Regions from separate parts of the Brucella sp. BE17 genome, predicted to be linked through region 1. Evidence: riboswitches for the same ligand, from Rfam matches in the RefSeq annotation. Region 1 holds a riboswitch; the other holds the start of a gene.

Region 1 (7,413 bases):
CATCGCCTGGCTGATCGCGCAGCCTTCGGTCACAGCCCCCATCGCGAGCGCAACACGCCTCACGCAACTGGGCGAACTGATCGATGCCAGCCGTTTGAAATTGAGCGACGATGCGGTTGCGCGTCTCAACAAGGCAAGCGCCTGAAAAAGGCTATCGAAGGGTAGTCTCTACCCTTCGATTTCTTCCCGCAGCATTTCCAGTTCCAGCCATTCTTCTTCCATGGCGGCATTCTCGGCCCGCTTCTTTTCCAGAAGATCGGCGGTCTTGGCAAAAAGCGCGGGGTCCTTGGCATAAAGTGCCGGATCGGCAAGCTTGCCTTCGAGCACGTCGATTTCCTTGGCAAGCGCGTCCATCTTGGTAGGCAGCGTTTCAAGGGCAAATTTCTGCTTATAGGACAGCTTGCGTTTTTCCTCGCGTTTGGGCTGCGCAGCCTCCCTATCCTGCTTGTCATCATTGCGGAGACCCGCCGCTTTAACGGCCCGGCGGCTGAGCGCCTGTTCCTTGCGCTGCGCCATCATATCAGCATAACCGCCGGCATATTCGAGCCAGCTTCCGTTGCCCTCCGGGGCAATGACCGATGTCACGGTGCGATCAAGAAAATCACGGTCGTGGCTGACCAGAATGACGGTGCCCGGGAAACCGGCCACCAGTTCCTGCAACAAATCGAGCGTCTCCATGTCGAGATCGTTGGTCGGCTCATCGAGGATCAACAAATTGGCAGGACGCGCCAGCACACGCGCCAGCATAAGCCGCGCTCTTTCGCCACCCGACAGTTCGCGGATCGGTGTCCGCGCCTGCTCGGGCTGGAACAAAAAATCCTTCATGTAGGAGACGACATGGCGCTGTTCGCCATTGACGATCAGGCTCTCGCCGCGCCCGTCAGTCAGATAATGCGAAAGCGTGTCATTGAGGTTGAGGTCTTCACGCTTCTGGTCGAGTTCGGCCATCTCCAGATTAACGCCAAGACGCAAAGTGCCTGAATCCGGTTCCAGCTTGCCGGTCAAAAGCGATAAAAGTGTTGTCTTGCCCGCACCATTGGGTCCGACAAGCCCGATGCGATCACCACGCTGGACGCGGATAGAGAAATCCTTGACCAATTCACGCTCGCCATAGGCCTTGCTCAGCCCCTTGGCTTCGATCACCAGCTTGCCCGACTCTTTGCTGTCACTCGCGGCCAGCACCGCTGCCCCTTGCGCCTTGCGATGATTGCGGAAATCAGAACGCATGGAATGCAACTCACCCAGGCGGCGCATATTGCGCTTGCGTCGTGCGGTAACGCCGTAACGCAGCCAGTGTTCCTCACGCGCGATCTGGCGACCGAGCTTGTGATGATCGCGCTCTTCTTCCTCCAGAACCTTATCGCGCCATTCCTCGAAATGGCCAAAACCCTGTTCGATACGGCGCGTCAGGCCGCGATCCAGCCACACCGTTGCGCGGCTGACATTTTCCAGAAACCGCCGATCATGCGAAATCAGCACGATGGCCGAACGGATCTGGCGTAACTCGCCTTCGAGCCATTCGATGGTGGTGAGGTCGAGATGGTTCGTAGGCTCATCGAGCAGCAGAACGTCCGGTTGCGGTGCAATCACCCGTGCCAGTGCGGCACGGCGTGCTTCACCGCCCGAAAGGTGATCCGGCTTTTCCTCGCCGCTCAGCCCCAGATGCTCGAGAAGATAGGTGACCCGGTGCGGATCATCCGCCGGACCAAGCCCTGCCTCGACATAGGTCCGCACATTGGCAAAGCCGTCCATGTCCGGCATCTGCGGCAGATAACGCACGGTGGCACCCGGATGACGGAACATTTCGCCCGAGGTCGGCTCGACCATGCCGGCGGCAATCTTGAGCAAGGTAGACTTGCCAGAGCCGTTACGCCCGACCAGCGCGATGCGGTCGCCCTCGCTTACCGAAAGATTGGCATCCTCAAGAAGAGGGGTGCCGCCAAAGGTGAGCTGTATCTGGTCGAGCCGTAGAAGCGGAGGAGCCATGGTTCTCTTCAATAAAGGATTGAAATTTTGCCCTGCTTGTCGGCGACAAAAGTCATTCTGTCAAATGGATCGGTAAAAGAGCGCAAAAAAAGACAGGCCGGAAAAACCCGGCCTGTCCTTTATAACAGCAATAAAGCCTGACTTACTGGCAAGGTGCTTCGTAAGTGCGACCATAGTTATCGCGGTAACGGCAGTACTGGACGCCGTTGCGCGTCTGGGATGCACCGAGAAGCGTACCGGCGACACCGCCGATTGCTGCACCGGCAAGAGCGCCGCGACCGCTGCCGCCAATTGCACCACCGGCAAGAGCGCCGAGGGCTGCACCGCCGACACCATAGCCAGCCGTACGCTTTTCATTGGTCGTGCATGCTGCAGTCGAGAACGCGAGCACGGCGGCAATTGCAATCATGGAAAGACGTGATTTCATGAGACAATCTCCTATCTAGAGTTTCAAAAACACCGGCTTTGCGTCCCCAAGTTCGGCGTAAAGCAGATGACCCGCTTAGCCCATTTACAATACGTTTCGCCCGCAGACGTCAAGCATTTTCAGGCCTCGGTATGAGCGGTGCATTACCGTGACAACCCCACATCAAGGTTCGCTACAAGTATCGCTATTCCAGAACGCATCGAAACGCAAAGCGTTCCATCGACTATATTGGACACCGTCCATGAAGAGCCGAACGGCAAGGTCACATTGTCTAACGGCCACTCCGCATTTGTGATCGAAAGACCGTCGACATCAGTAAAGTTCACGACGCTGAACAATGCTCCGTCCGGCAGATCAAAAGAATGACGTCCAGGCAGCAGGGGCCATGCTTCTTCGCTACCACTGGAAAGGAAAATGTTTCGTCCTTTCCGGGCCTGAGCAGTCGCCAAGGTGAGATGGAGCAGGGTGTGATCGGTGCGTGCGCCGCCAAAAGCCCCGCATAAGATCACGCGCGTCGCGCCAAGCGAATAGGCTTCATTAAGGGCAAGTTCACCGTCCGTCATGTCCTTGGCTGGTGAAAAGGTCTTTTGGGGCACATGCATATAGTGCTGCCTAAGCGACGGCGACGCTGAATCGAAATCGCCGAGCCATAATTCCGGTTCGACGCCGAGTTCCGCAGCGTGGCGGATACCACTATCGGCAGCCAGAAAACGCGCGCCTGTAATCTGTTGCCGAAGGCGCTCGGTCACGGCGAGATCGCCGCCGAGGAGAATGACAAATGTGCTCATAAGCTGCTCATAACATGAGAAAATTAACCCTGAAAGAGCAGCCTGTATTCTGTGCACGGCTCTTGCTCTTGCCCTGCCTCCGTTTTATGCTCTCAGAAATTCTAACGGGGTGCCTTCTGCAAATGCGGGTGGCTGAGAGGCGAAAACCAACCCGAGGAACCTGATCCGGCTCGTACCGGCGGAGGGATTTAGATGCTGCCATGCGACACAACGCCAAAAAGTTGCGGGCTTTTACGAAGGATTGCATCGCAATCCAGAGTAGCGCTACTTCCTTTCAAACGCGATGAAAGGACTATCCTGATGCGGCTCTTATCCTTGCTGGCTCTTTCCTTCTCGGCAGCCATTGCCTTTTCTTCTGCCGCACAGGCAAAGGACAAGCTGACCGTCTATACCTATGACAGTTTCATTTCCGAATGGGGACCAGGACCCAAGGTCAAGGAAAACTTCGAGAAGGACTGTAACTGCGAGGTGGAATGGATCGCTTCCGCCGACGGCGTCGCCCTTCTCAACCGCCTCAAGCTGGAGGGCAGAAACACCATCGCAGATATCGTGCTTGGCCTTGATGTCAATCTTCTGACGGAAGCGCGTGCTTCTGGATTTTTTGCGCCAAGCGGTATTGATCTGGGCAATATCAGTGTGCCGGGCGGGTTCAAGGACGATATTTTTGTACCCTTTGACTATGGTTATTTCGCCGTGGTCTATGATTCAGATAAACTGCCCGATCCACCGCAAAGCCTCAAGGAACTGGTTGAGGGCGACGCTTCGCAAAAGATCGTGTTGCAGGATCCGCGCACGTCGACACCGGGGCTTGGCATGCTTTTATGGATGAAAGCGGTTTATGGCGACAAGGCTGGCGAGGCATGGGAAAAGCTTCAAAAACGTGTTCTGACCGTCACACCGGGCTGGTCGGAGGCATACGGACTTTTCACGCGTGGCGAGGCACCGATGGTGTTGTCCTATACGAGTTCGCCCGCCTATCACCTCATTGCCGAAAAGACCGACCGCTACAAGGCACTGGTGTTTCCCGAGGGGAGTTATCTTCAGGTTGAGCTTGCCGCCCAGACGCTCACGGGTGCGAAAAACCCGCTGGCGCAAAGATTTCTTACTTTTATGACCGGACCGGGCTTCCAGGATGTAATCCCTGAAACCAACTGGATGTTTCCGGCAGGCAAGATGTCCACGCCGTTGCCATCTGCTTTTGAAGCATTGCCCAAACCGGAAAAGACCCTCATCATCCCCTCCGACGAAGTGGCAGAACATCGCCGTGTCTGGGTGAGCGAATGGCTGACAGCGACTAGCCGATGACGGCAATGCCAACTGAATATGGCGCATCATCCCTGACCAAGATGAAACCCCTGGCAGGGGTATTGGCGCTGGCCTTTCTGGTCATACTCGGCGCGGGCGCACTCCTCGCACTGGCTTTTGAAGCAGGCCATGGCAATTTCGAGGCGAGCAGCAATTTCGATACCTATCTCTGGCGCATTGCCCGCTTCACCGTCCTTCAGGCTATCATCTCCAGTCTGCTTTCTGTTGCTTTCGCAATACCAGTTGCGCGCGCGCTTCATGCCGAAACCCGCTTTCCCGGACGCGGACTGATCCTGCGCCTTTTTGCCTTGCCACTCGCCCTGCCCGCCCTCGTGGCGGTACTGGGTATCACCAGCATCTACGGGCGCAATGGCTTTTTCGCCCATATTTCGGATGCAGCCGGGCATCCGCTTCAGCCTGATATCTATGGCATTACGGGCATCTTGATCGCGCATGTCTTCTTCAACATGCCGCTTGCAGTGCGTTTCATCCTTGCAAGCTATGAATCGATCCCCACCGATTACTGGAAACTTGCAGCACAGTTCGGCATGGGAAATCGCGCCCGTTTCCGACTGATCGAATGGCCGGTCATCCGCCGCAGCCTGCCGGGGATGACGGGCCTGATCTTCATGCTTTGCGTCACCAGCTTCACGACGGTGCTGACGCTTGGCGGCGGCCCCCGTGCGACAACGCTGGAAGTCGCAATCTACCAGAGCCTACATTTCGATTTCGACCCTGCACGTGCTGTGGCACTGACCGCCACCCAGCTGGTTCTGACATTGCTGGTCCTCATCCTCCTGCGCCTGACAGGCCGTCCATCCGAGGAAGGTTTTACGCATACGGCCACGCCGCGCCGCTTCGACAGGCCGCGTTTGGGGGAACGGCTGTTCAATATTGCGGCAATCCTCATCGGCTTTCTTTACGTCGCCTTGCCGATCACAGGTGTTGTGGTTTCAGGACTCGCCGCAGATCTGATCCGTCTTTTGAGCGAAAAAACCGTCTGGCGCGCGATCACAACGAGCCTTGCGCTGGGGTTTTCCGCTGCCCTAATTTCTCTTGTGCTTTCGCTGGCGCTGGTTGCAGCGCGCGAAGCGGTCAAAAACAAGCCTGCCGCAAATTTTTTTGATACGGGCGCAAGCCTTATCCTCGTCATGCCCCCAATCGTGATCGGTGCCGGCTGGTTCATCCTGCTGCGCCATTTTACCGATCCGTTCGCGATGGCACCGCTCATGGTTGTCACCGTCAATGCTGCAATGGCGATGCCTTTTGCCTTCCGGTTGCTGCGTCCAGCCTGGGACACGGCCGCAGCCCGCCATAATCGTCTCTGCGCGCAGCTTGGTATTCGCGGCGTCAATCGTTTCCGACTGATCGACTGGCCCTCGATACGCAAGCCTTTCGGCATGGCTTTTGCCTTCGCCATGGCTCTTTCCATCGGCGATCTCGGCACAATCGCACTTTTCGGCAGTGACGCACTTCTCACCCTGCCTTACCTGTTGTTGCAGCGCATGGGCAGCTATCGCACATTCGATGCGGCAGGGCTGGCCCTTATATTGGGGCTCCTATGCCTCGCTCTGATGATGATCGCCGACCGCAGCATCGCATCGCCAAAGGATAATTCTGCTTCATGACTGCATCCGCTGCAATCAGCCTTCACGATGTTCATTTCAGCTATGGCGATACCGCAATGCGTTTCGATGTCACGGTTGCGGAAGGCGCAATAGCCGCGATCGTCGGCCCCAGCGGTTCAGGAAAGTCCACGCTTCTCAATCTCATTGCGGGTTTTGAAATACCTCAGTCCGGCACGATCTCCCTAGGCGCTACGGATATCACGCGTCTGCCACCTGCCGCCCGTCCGGTTTCGATGGTGTTTCAGGAAAACAATCTGTTCGCACACCTGACAGTTGCGCAGAATATCGGCTTGGGTCGAGCCCCTGATCTGAAGCTGAATGCAAATGATCGTGCTGCGATAACCCACGCGCTTAAACGTGTCGGGCTAACGGGTAAGGAACAACGCAAGCCCGAAGCGCTTTCGGGCGGTGAGCGCCAACGTGTGGCAATTGCACGCGCGCTGGTACGCGAACGCCCGATCCTGCTTTTGGACGAAGCTTTTGCGTCGCTGGGGCCGGCATTGCGGCACCAGATGCTCGATCTTATTCGCGATCTGCACAGCGAGACCGGTATGACCGTCCTTATGGTCACGCATACACCCGAAGATGCGATCTATCTCAATACGCTGCTGTTGTTCCTCGAAAATGGGCAAATTCGCGAGCAAGGTCCCGCACGAGATTTGTTATCCGCCTCTGGGCCGGCAGCTTTGCAGCGCTATATGGGGAGATAGAACTCCGGAGCAGTCGCTTATCAGCCTCAAATAGAGTTACGCTTGCGGACATATTTTGTTCGCAATCACCGGAAAGAACGGCTGCAACAGCGCAGATTGGCTTGTGCGCCCTGCAGACTATGTCTAGATTTGCGGGCAGCCAAATGGCTACGATTGAAAAGCGAGGTCAAAATACTGTTCCGTCAAATGTCCCCTTCCCGGGCTCTTTTGCGCCTGCTGCCGTTGTTATCGGCACAAGCGCGACGCAACTGGCGGAAAAAAGCCACATATCTTGGTGTGGTTTTATTCGCCATGCTGGCCGGGTGCCAATCGATCAATTCCAGCAAGGATCTGGGCCTGCAGCCATCGGACAATCCGGTGACTGTGGACACTGTCACGCGCAATGACAAGCTGGCTCAGCTTGGCGCGCAGCAGCATCCGCGTATCCTTGCAACCTACGGCGGGGAATATAAGGACCAACGGCTGGAACGCATGGTCGCCAAGATTGTTGGCAAACTCACCACCGTATCCGACAAGCCCGACCAGACTTACCGTATCACCATTCTGGATTCGCCCAATATCAACGCCTT
Region 2 (7,413 bases), 630 kb from region 1:
CTTTTCCACCGGAACCGGCTCGCCGGTGATCATCGCTTCATCGACAAAGGACGAACCTTCGATCACCTCGCCATCGACCGGAACTTTTTCGCCCGGACGCACCTGCACAATGTCACCGGCCCGCACATCATCCAGCGCTACATCAACAGTCTCGCCATTGCGAACAACACGCGCTGATTTTGCCTGCAAGCCAACCAGACGGCTGATCGCGGCACTGGTGCGACCCTTGGCGCGCGCTTCAAGATAACGTCCCAGCAGGATGAGTGTGACAATAACGGCTGCGGCTTCGAAATAGACATTGACCGTGCCGTCCGGCAAAAGGCCGGGCGCAAAGGTGGCTACCACCGAAAAGCCCCATGCGGCGAGCGTTCCCACCACCACAAGCGAATTCATATCAGGAGACCCGCGCAAAAGGGTGGGAATACCCTTCCTGAAAAAGCGCAGGCCCGGCCCAAACAGCACCAGAGTGGTGAGCACAAATTGCAGATACCAGCTATTTTGCATGCCCAGCGTGTCCATGACAAACATGTGCATGGCCGGAATCAGGTGCGACCCCATTTCCAGAATGAAAACCGGCAGTGTCAGGATAGCCGCAAGTAAAACGCTCTTTTTAAGCTCACTCGCTTCGGCGTCGCGCTTTTCGCTTTGCGTAACAGGAGCTGCTGGCTGCGTGTCATCGCTTAAAGATCGCGCTTCATAGCCCGCTTTTTCGACAGCGTGAACAAGGTCTGAAATTGCAACCTGACCCGAAAGTTCGACATGGGCGCGTTCGGTTGCCAGATTAACGTTTGCCTGTGTGACGCCGGAGACGGCACTGAGCGCCTTTTCGACCCGGCCGACACAGGAGGCGCAACTCATGCCCTCGATTGCGAGATCAACACTTGATGATGGCACATCATACCCGGCCTTGCGAATGGCTTCGACCACGGCAGGCATATCGGGCGTATCTTTGAATGTCACGTCCGCCTTTTCGGTGGCAAGATTGACCGAGACCTTACCCACCCCCGGCACCTGGCTCACAGCTTTTTCAACCGTGGAGACACAGGACGCGCAATGCATACCTTCGACGGGAACCGCAAAATGCAGGCTTTTCGGATAGGTGGACGTGTTCATGATCGGTCCTCAAATAACAATGCTTGATACTAAATAAGGCTTCCCACCGTGGGAAGGTCAAGCCTTGATGTTGATGAAACACGCATGGCTTGACCCCTTGTTCATTCCGGCCTATGCATGGAGCCACAAAATTCGTTGGGGTGCCTTTGCAAGAGGGCTGAGAGACGCGGTTACGCGTTAACCCATTGAACCTGATCCGGGTAATACCTGCGTAGGGAACGGAGTTTGGCACGTCTGGCGCGGAGAAATACACCCTCCATGGGGAATTCCCCAAAGCCGTTCATGGCGTCTCATCTTTCCGTTCGGAATGAGAGACGACAAAATGGACTTTAGACAAAACCTCTCCCGAACATCGACAATACCGATATGCTTGACTATTGCCGGTTCGGATTCGGGCGGCGGTGCGGGCATTCAGGCCGATCTCAAGACATTTTCAGCGCTTGGCACCTATGGCGCAAGCGTGATTACCGCTATCACCGCGCAGAACACCCTTGCCGTAACCGCCGTTCACGATGTACCTGCCGATATCGTCAGCGCCCAGATGAAGGCCGTACTGGACGATCTTGACGTCGCAGCCATCAAGATCGGGATGGTGTCAGTCCCTGCCACTATTCAAGCGATTGCCGAGGGCTTGAACCGCTTTTCCGGTTCAGTCGTGCTTGACCCGGTGATGGTTGCAAAATCTGGCGACCGGCTATTGAGCGAAGCCGCGATTTCGACCTTACGCGAAAAACTGATCCCACTTGCAACCGTGCTTACGCCCAACAGGCCGGAGGCCGCCTGTCTGCTTGATGTGAGCCTTGCCATCAATGACGACGAGGCGGAGGCGCAGGGCTTTGCCCTGCTCGGTCTTGGCGCGAGCGCCGTGCTCATGAAAGGCGGACATGCGGAAGGCGACACCTGCACCGATCTGCTGATCCGCGACGGTCAGCCCACGCTGCGGCTCGAAGCGCCGCGCATCGCCACCAAAAACACGCATGGCACCGGCTGCACGCTATCCTCAGCCATCGCGGCCGGATTGGCCAAGGGGCTACCGCTCGATGAGGCTTTACGTGACGCACACGACTATCTGCACCAGGCCATTCTTGCCGCCGATCATTTGCAGGTCGGTTCCGGTCACGGGCCGGTGCAGCATTTTCACAATCTCTGGGAGCACGCATGATGCGCGTCACCATTATCGGGGCCGGGGTTGCGGGTCTTGCCTGTGCTGCTGAGTTTAGCGATCACGGCCATGCCGTCACAGTGATCGCCAAAAGCACGGAAATCGGTTCGGACAGTTGTTCGTGGTTTGCGGGCGGCATGCTGGCACCTTGGTGCGAGGGCGAAAGCGCTGAAGAGCCGGTGGTGCGGCTCGGACAGGAGGCAATTTCGTGGTGGGAGCGCCATGTCTCGACGCTCAAGCGTAAGGGAACGCTCGTCATCTCGCATACCCGCGATGCCACCGAATTACGCCGCTTTGCCCGCCGCACGGAAAACTTTGAAACCATCGATGAGACATTGATTGGAACGCTGGAGCCGGACCTTGCAGGACGCTTTCGCCAAGGTCTGTTCTTTGGCGATGAAGCCCACCTCAATCCACGCAAAACCTTGATCGAACTGGCCGGGGGGCTGCAAGCAAAGGGCGTCACTTTCCATCTCGGAACCGATGCCAAAGAAAAAGACATCAACGCCGATATTATTGTCGATGCGCGTGGGCTTGCAGCGCGTGACCAGTTGCAGGACTTGCGTGGGGTGAAGGGCGAAATGCTGGTCGTTCGCTCGCCCGACATCAATTTTTCGCGGCCCGTGCGGCTCCTGCACCCGCGTATTCCGCTCTATATCGTGCCGCGCGGTGACGGCATCCACATGATCGGCGCGACGATGATCGAAAGCGACGCGCAGAGCCACATTTCCGTACGCTCCACGCTTGAAATGCTGAGCGCGGCTTACGCGCTGCATCCGGCCTTTGGTGAGGCGGAAATTCTCGAAACCGGCGTCGATGCCCGCCCGGCCTTTGCCGACAACCTGCCACGCGTGCGCAAGCGCGGCAACACCATCTATGTCAACGGGCTTTACCGGCACGGATTTCTGCTTTCGCCTGCGGTAGCACGCATGGCCGTTGAAGCGGCAACAGCGCCTGAAAAGCACCCCGAATTTCTGGAGGAACTGGCATGACCATTATTCTCAACGGCGAGAGGGTCGAAACCGCTGCCGCCACTCTCGCAGCCCTCATTGCTGAAATCGAACTCGATAAGGCGGTGGTTGCAACCGCGCTCAATGGTGAGTTCGTCGCAAGCGATGAGCGCGAAACAACCACAATTTCCAATGGCGACCGCATCGAAGTTCTCGCGCCGATGCAGGGAGGCTAAGATGCTGAAATTTTATGGCAAAACATTTGAAAGCCGTCTGCTGCTTGGTACGGCACAATATCCCTCGCCTGCCATTCTGGCTGACAGCGTTCGCGCGTCAAAAGCAGGTATCGTCACTGTGTCGCTCCGACGTGAGAGTGGAAACGAACGTGCGGGGCAAGATTTTTGGCGTCTCATTAAGGAATTGGACGTCGCAGTCCTGCCCAACACCGCCGGCTGCCACACATCGCGTGAGGCTGTGACGACAGCCAAAATGGCGCGTGAGGTCTTTGGCACCGACTGGATCAAGCTTGAAGTCATCGGCGATCACGACACGCTACAACCCGATCCGTTCGGGCTTGTGGAAGCAGCACGCATTCTCTGCGACGATGGCTTTGAGGTCTTTCCCTATATGAACGACGATCTCGTCGTTGCCGAAAAGCTCATCGAAGCAGGCTGCAAGGTGCTGATGCCATGGGGTGCGCCAATCGGTTCCGGGCGCGGGTTGAACAATGTCTACGCGCTCAAAACCATGCGCGCGCATTTTCCAAAAATTCCGCTGGTGGTCGATGCTGGTATCGGCGTGCCGTCGCACGCGAGCGCCGCCATGGAACTGGGTTTTGACGCCGTATTGATCAACACCGCTGTTGCCAAGGCAGGCGATCCGGCTGCCATGGCGCGTGCCTTTGGGCTGGCGATCGAGGCAGGACGCCTTGCCTATGAGGCCGATGCCATCGAGGCGCGCGATATGGCTTCCCCCTCCACGCCGCTGATTGGAAAGGCATTTGTGTAATGGTTCTCGATCCCTTCTATCCGATTTTCGATAGCGCCGAGTGGTGTGAGCGCATGGTGCCGCTCGGCATCAAGCTCGTGCAATTGCGCATAAAAGATAAAAGCGATTCGGAGCTTCGCACTGAAATCCGTGCCGCACGCAGCATTTGTGCGGCGCATGACTGCCAGCTCATTGTCAATGATTATTGGAAACTCGCCATCGAAGAAGGCTGCGATTTCATCCATCTCGGTCAGGAAGATCTGGACGAGGCCGATCTCCACACCATCCAAAACGCCGGTCTGAAACTCGGTATTTCCAGCCACGATGAGGCGGAACTCGATCGCGCATTGGCTCTCAAACCCGCCTATATCGCGCTTGGCCCTGTCTACCCTACCATTTTGAAAAAGATGAAATGGCATGAACAGGGACTGGAGCGCGTTGGTCAATGGAAAAAAGCTGTCGGCGGCATTCCACTCGTGGGTATTGGCGGCATGAATGTGGAACGTGCGCCGGGCGTTTTTGAAGCTGGGGCCGACATCGTTTCCGTTGTCACCGACATCACACTCAATCCCGATCCAGAAGCCCGGGTAAGGCAATGGATCAACGTGACCCGACCTTATTTAAGGTAGTTTCTGGAGGACTAAATGAAAAAACTGGTTTTTGCTGCGCTTTTCAGCGCCACCCTTTCGCTCGCCCTGACGTCTGTGTCGGCGGCGCAAACCAACGACAAATTCAAGCTCATTCTCGATTGGTATGTGAACCCGGATCACGGGCCAATAATCGTCGCCGACAAGCTCGGATACTTCAAGGATGCCGGGCTTGATGTGGAAATCATTGCCCCCGCGGATGCTGCCGTACCGCCCAAGATGGTCGCGGCGGGAGAGGCCGATCTGGCGATTTCCTACCAGCAGCAGGTGCATCTCGACGTTCATGCCGATATCCCGGTCATCCGCGTCGGCACACTGGTCGATTCGCCGCTCAACTGCCTGATGATCCGTGATGACGGCTCGATCGATAAGCTCGCCGATCTCAAGGGCAAGAAGATCGGCTTTTCGGTGGCCGGTGTCGAGCGCACCCTGCTTGGCACAATTTTGGGCCAGCACGGCGTAACGCTGGACGAGGTCGAACTGATCAGCGTCAATTTCTCGCTGGCACCTGCGCTGATGTCGAAACAGGTCGATGCGGTCATCGGTGCCTATCGCAATGTTGAATTGCATCAGATGACCGTCGAAGGCGTGCCGGGCAAATGCTTCTTCGTCGAAGAGGAAGGCGTGCCAGTCTATGACGAGCTGGTCTATGTTGCAAACAAGAACAAGCTCGATGCAGCCGAAAAGGACCGCATTTCGCGCTTTCTCGCGGCAACCGAAAAAGCCGCACAATATATCGTCAATCACCCTGACAAGAGTTTTGAACTCTTTGCGTCCTATAGCAGTGAACTCAATGACGAGTTGAACCAGCGCTCCTGGAAAGACACGATCGCACGTTTTTCGCGTTCACCGGCAAGCCTCGATTACGGCCGCTGGAGCCGCTACGAAACCTATCTCCACAAGAACGGTCTCGTGTCCTCCATCCTGCCGGTCGAAGACCTCGCCATCGACGTCAATGTGGAAGGAAAAAAGTAATGAGCAAGCCCGATTATTCGTCCCGACTGTTTACCAAACTGCGTGCGGCAACGCTTGATCACTGGACGCCCTATATCGAGCATGAATTCGTGTTGCGGCTTGCCGATGGCACGCTGCCCAAAGCGGCATTCCTGCATTATCTCCGGCAGGACTATGTCTATCTGCATCACTATGCCCGCGCTTTTGCGCTTGGCGTGTTGAAGGCGGAGACGAGAGAGGAAACCAAGCTCTGTGCCGATGTCATGCACCGGCTGGCAACAACCGAACTACCGCTGCATGTCGGCATTTGCGGGCGCGAGGGTATCAGCGAGGATGATCTTTACAACACAAATGAGGAGCCGGAAAACCTCGCCTATACGCGCTATGTGCTCGATTGCGGACAAGCGGGCGACTTTCTCGATCTTTTAACCGCGCTCATCCCCTGTGCACATGGCTATGGGGAAATTGGGCAAAACCTTGCGGCTATCGCAAAACCCGGCACGCCCTATCAGGAATGGATCGATACCTATGCGGGACCTGATTATCAGGACATGTGCCACACATTTGGAAAACTGTTCGATCAGGCAGCCATTAATCGCATTGGCCTAGATTTCGAGAACAGTCCGCGCTGGCCGAAATTGTGCAAGATATTTGCAACCGCCAGCCGACTGGAAGCGGATTTCTGGTCGATGGGTCTGAAGGCAAGTCTGAAAGCGGGCTTAAAAGCAGCATAATGGAAAAGCGCTCCCGGAAAAGGCGCATCGCCGACGGATTTCTGTCGGCGGGCGTGGTACTCGGCCTATGGCAGGCCGTAGTCAGCATCTGGCAGATGCCGCGCTTCATCCTGCCAGCACCGCTCGATGTCGTGCGCGCGCTGATCAGTAATGCGCAACTGATCTCAGACAATGCCGTCGTAACCTTCGGCGAAGTGCTAGGCGGTTTTGCACTTGGTGGTGCGGTCGGCATCGTCACGGCTATTTTGCTGATGATGTCGCCTTTGGCGCAGCGTCTCGTCATGCCGGTGATGGTTTTCAGCCAGGCGATCCCGATTTTCGCGCTTGCCCCCATTCTCACCCTCTGGCTCGGCTATGGCCCCTCATCGAAAATAGCCGTCACCATATTGATGATTTTTTTCCCGGTCGTTTCAACCTTTCTCGACGGTATGCAGCGCACCGAACGCACGCTGATCGATGCTGCCGAGATCCTTGGCGCCAAACGCATCCATATCCTGTTTCGCGTGCGCATCCCCGCAGCCTTTCCGGCGCTCGCCTCTGGTCTTACGCTCGCCAGCGTCTATGCGCCGATCGGTGCCGTTGTCGGCGAATGGGTCGGTGCTTCCAAGGGGCTTGGCTATCTGATGCTACTCGCCAATGGCCGCGCCAAGGTGGATCTGATGTTCGCCTGCCTGTTCGTACTCGCTGCCTTCACCATGATCCTGCACGCAAGTGTTTCACATTTTTCGCGAAGACTGGCGGCATGGCCGCGCAAGCGGTGATGATTTTCTGCCACAAGGCGACACAATCTTGATTTTACCCCTTGGCGAAAGATTATTGCTCATTTACTGTGCACACATGTTTAACACTGGCAGGAGGTCGAAATG

The links. Region 1 has a riboswitch for thiamine pyrophosphate ahead of thiB (thiamine ABC transporter substrate binding subunit). Riboswitches for the same ligand answer to the same signal wherever they lie in the genome.
Positions count from the first base shown of each region.
Region 2: linked by a shared signal. The riboswitch ahead of thiD (bifunctional hydroxymethylpyrimidine kinase/phosphomethylpyrimidine kinase) and the one ahead of thiB (thiamine ABC transporter substrate binding subunit) in region 1 are both predicted to bind thiamine pyrophosphate.

Region 1 covers NZ_CP154467.1:1,640,209-1,647,621, forward strand. Annotated here, with positions in the region: gene AAIB41_RS07995 (aldo/keto reductase) at 1-145, shown strand, start outside; gene AAIB41_RS08000 (ABC-F family ATP-binding cassette domain-containing protein) at 169-1,986, opposite strand; gene AAIB41_RS08005 (glycine zipper domain-containing protein) at 2,129-2,413, opposite strand; gene AAIB41_RS08010 (thiamine diphosphokinase) at 2,557-3,201, opposite strand; TPP riboswitch at 3,297-3,406, shown strand; gene thiB (thiamine ABC transporter substrate binding subunit) at 3,502-4,506, shown strand; gene thiP (thiamine/thiamine pyrophosphate ABC transporter permease ThiP) at 4,503-6,134, shown strand; gene thiQ (thiamine ABC transporter ATP-binding protein) at 6,131-6,844, shown strand; gene cdlP (cell division protease CdlP) at 7,031-7,413, shown strand, end outside.
Region 2 covers NZ_CP154467.1:2,267,873-2,275,285, reverse strand. Annotated here, with positions in the region: gene AAIB41_RS11005 (heavy metal translocating P-type ATPase) at 1-1,113, opposite strand, end outside; TPP riboswitch at 1,240-1,348, shown strand; gene thiD (bifunctional hydroxymethylpyrimidine kinase/phosphomethylpyrimidine kinase) at 1,436-2,275, shown strand; gene thiO (glycine oxidase ThiO) at 2,275-3,267, shown strand; gene thiS (sulfur carrier protein ThiS) at 3,264-3,461, shown strand; gene AAIB41_RS10985 (thiazole synthase) at 3,463-4,233, shown strand; gene AAIB41_RS10980 (thiamine phosphate synthase) at 4,233-4,841, shown strand; gene AAIB41_RS10975 (ABC transporter substrate-binding protein) at 4,857-5,834, shown strand; gene tenA (thiaminase II) at 5,834-6,547, shown strand; gene AAIB41_RS10965 (ABC transporter permease) at 6,547-7,308, shown strand.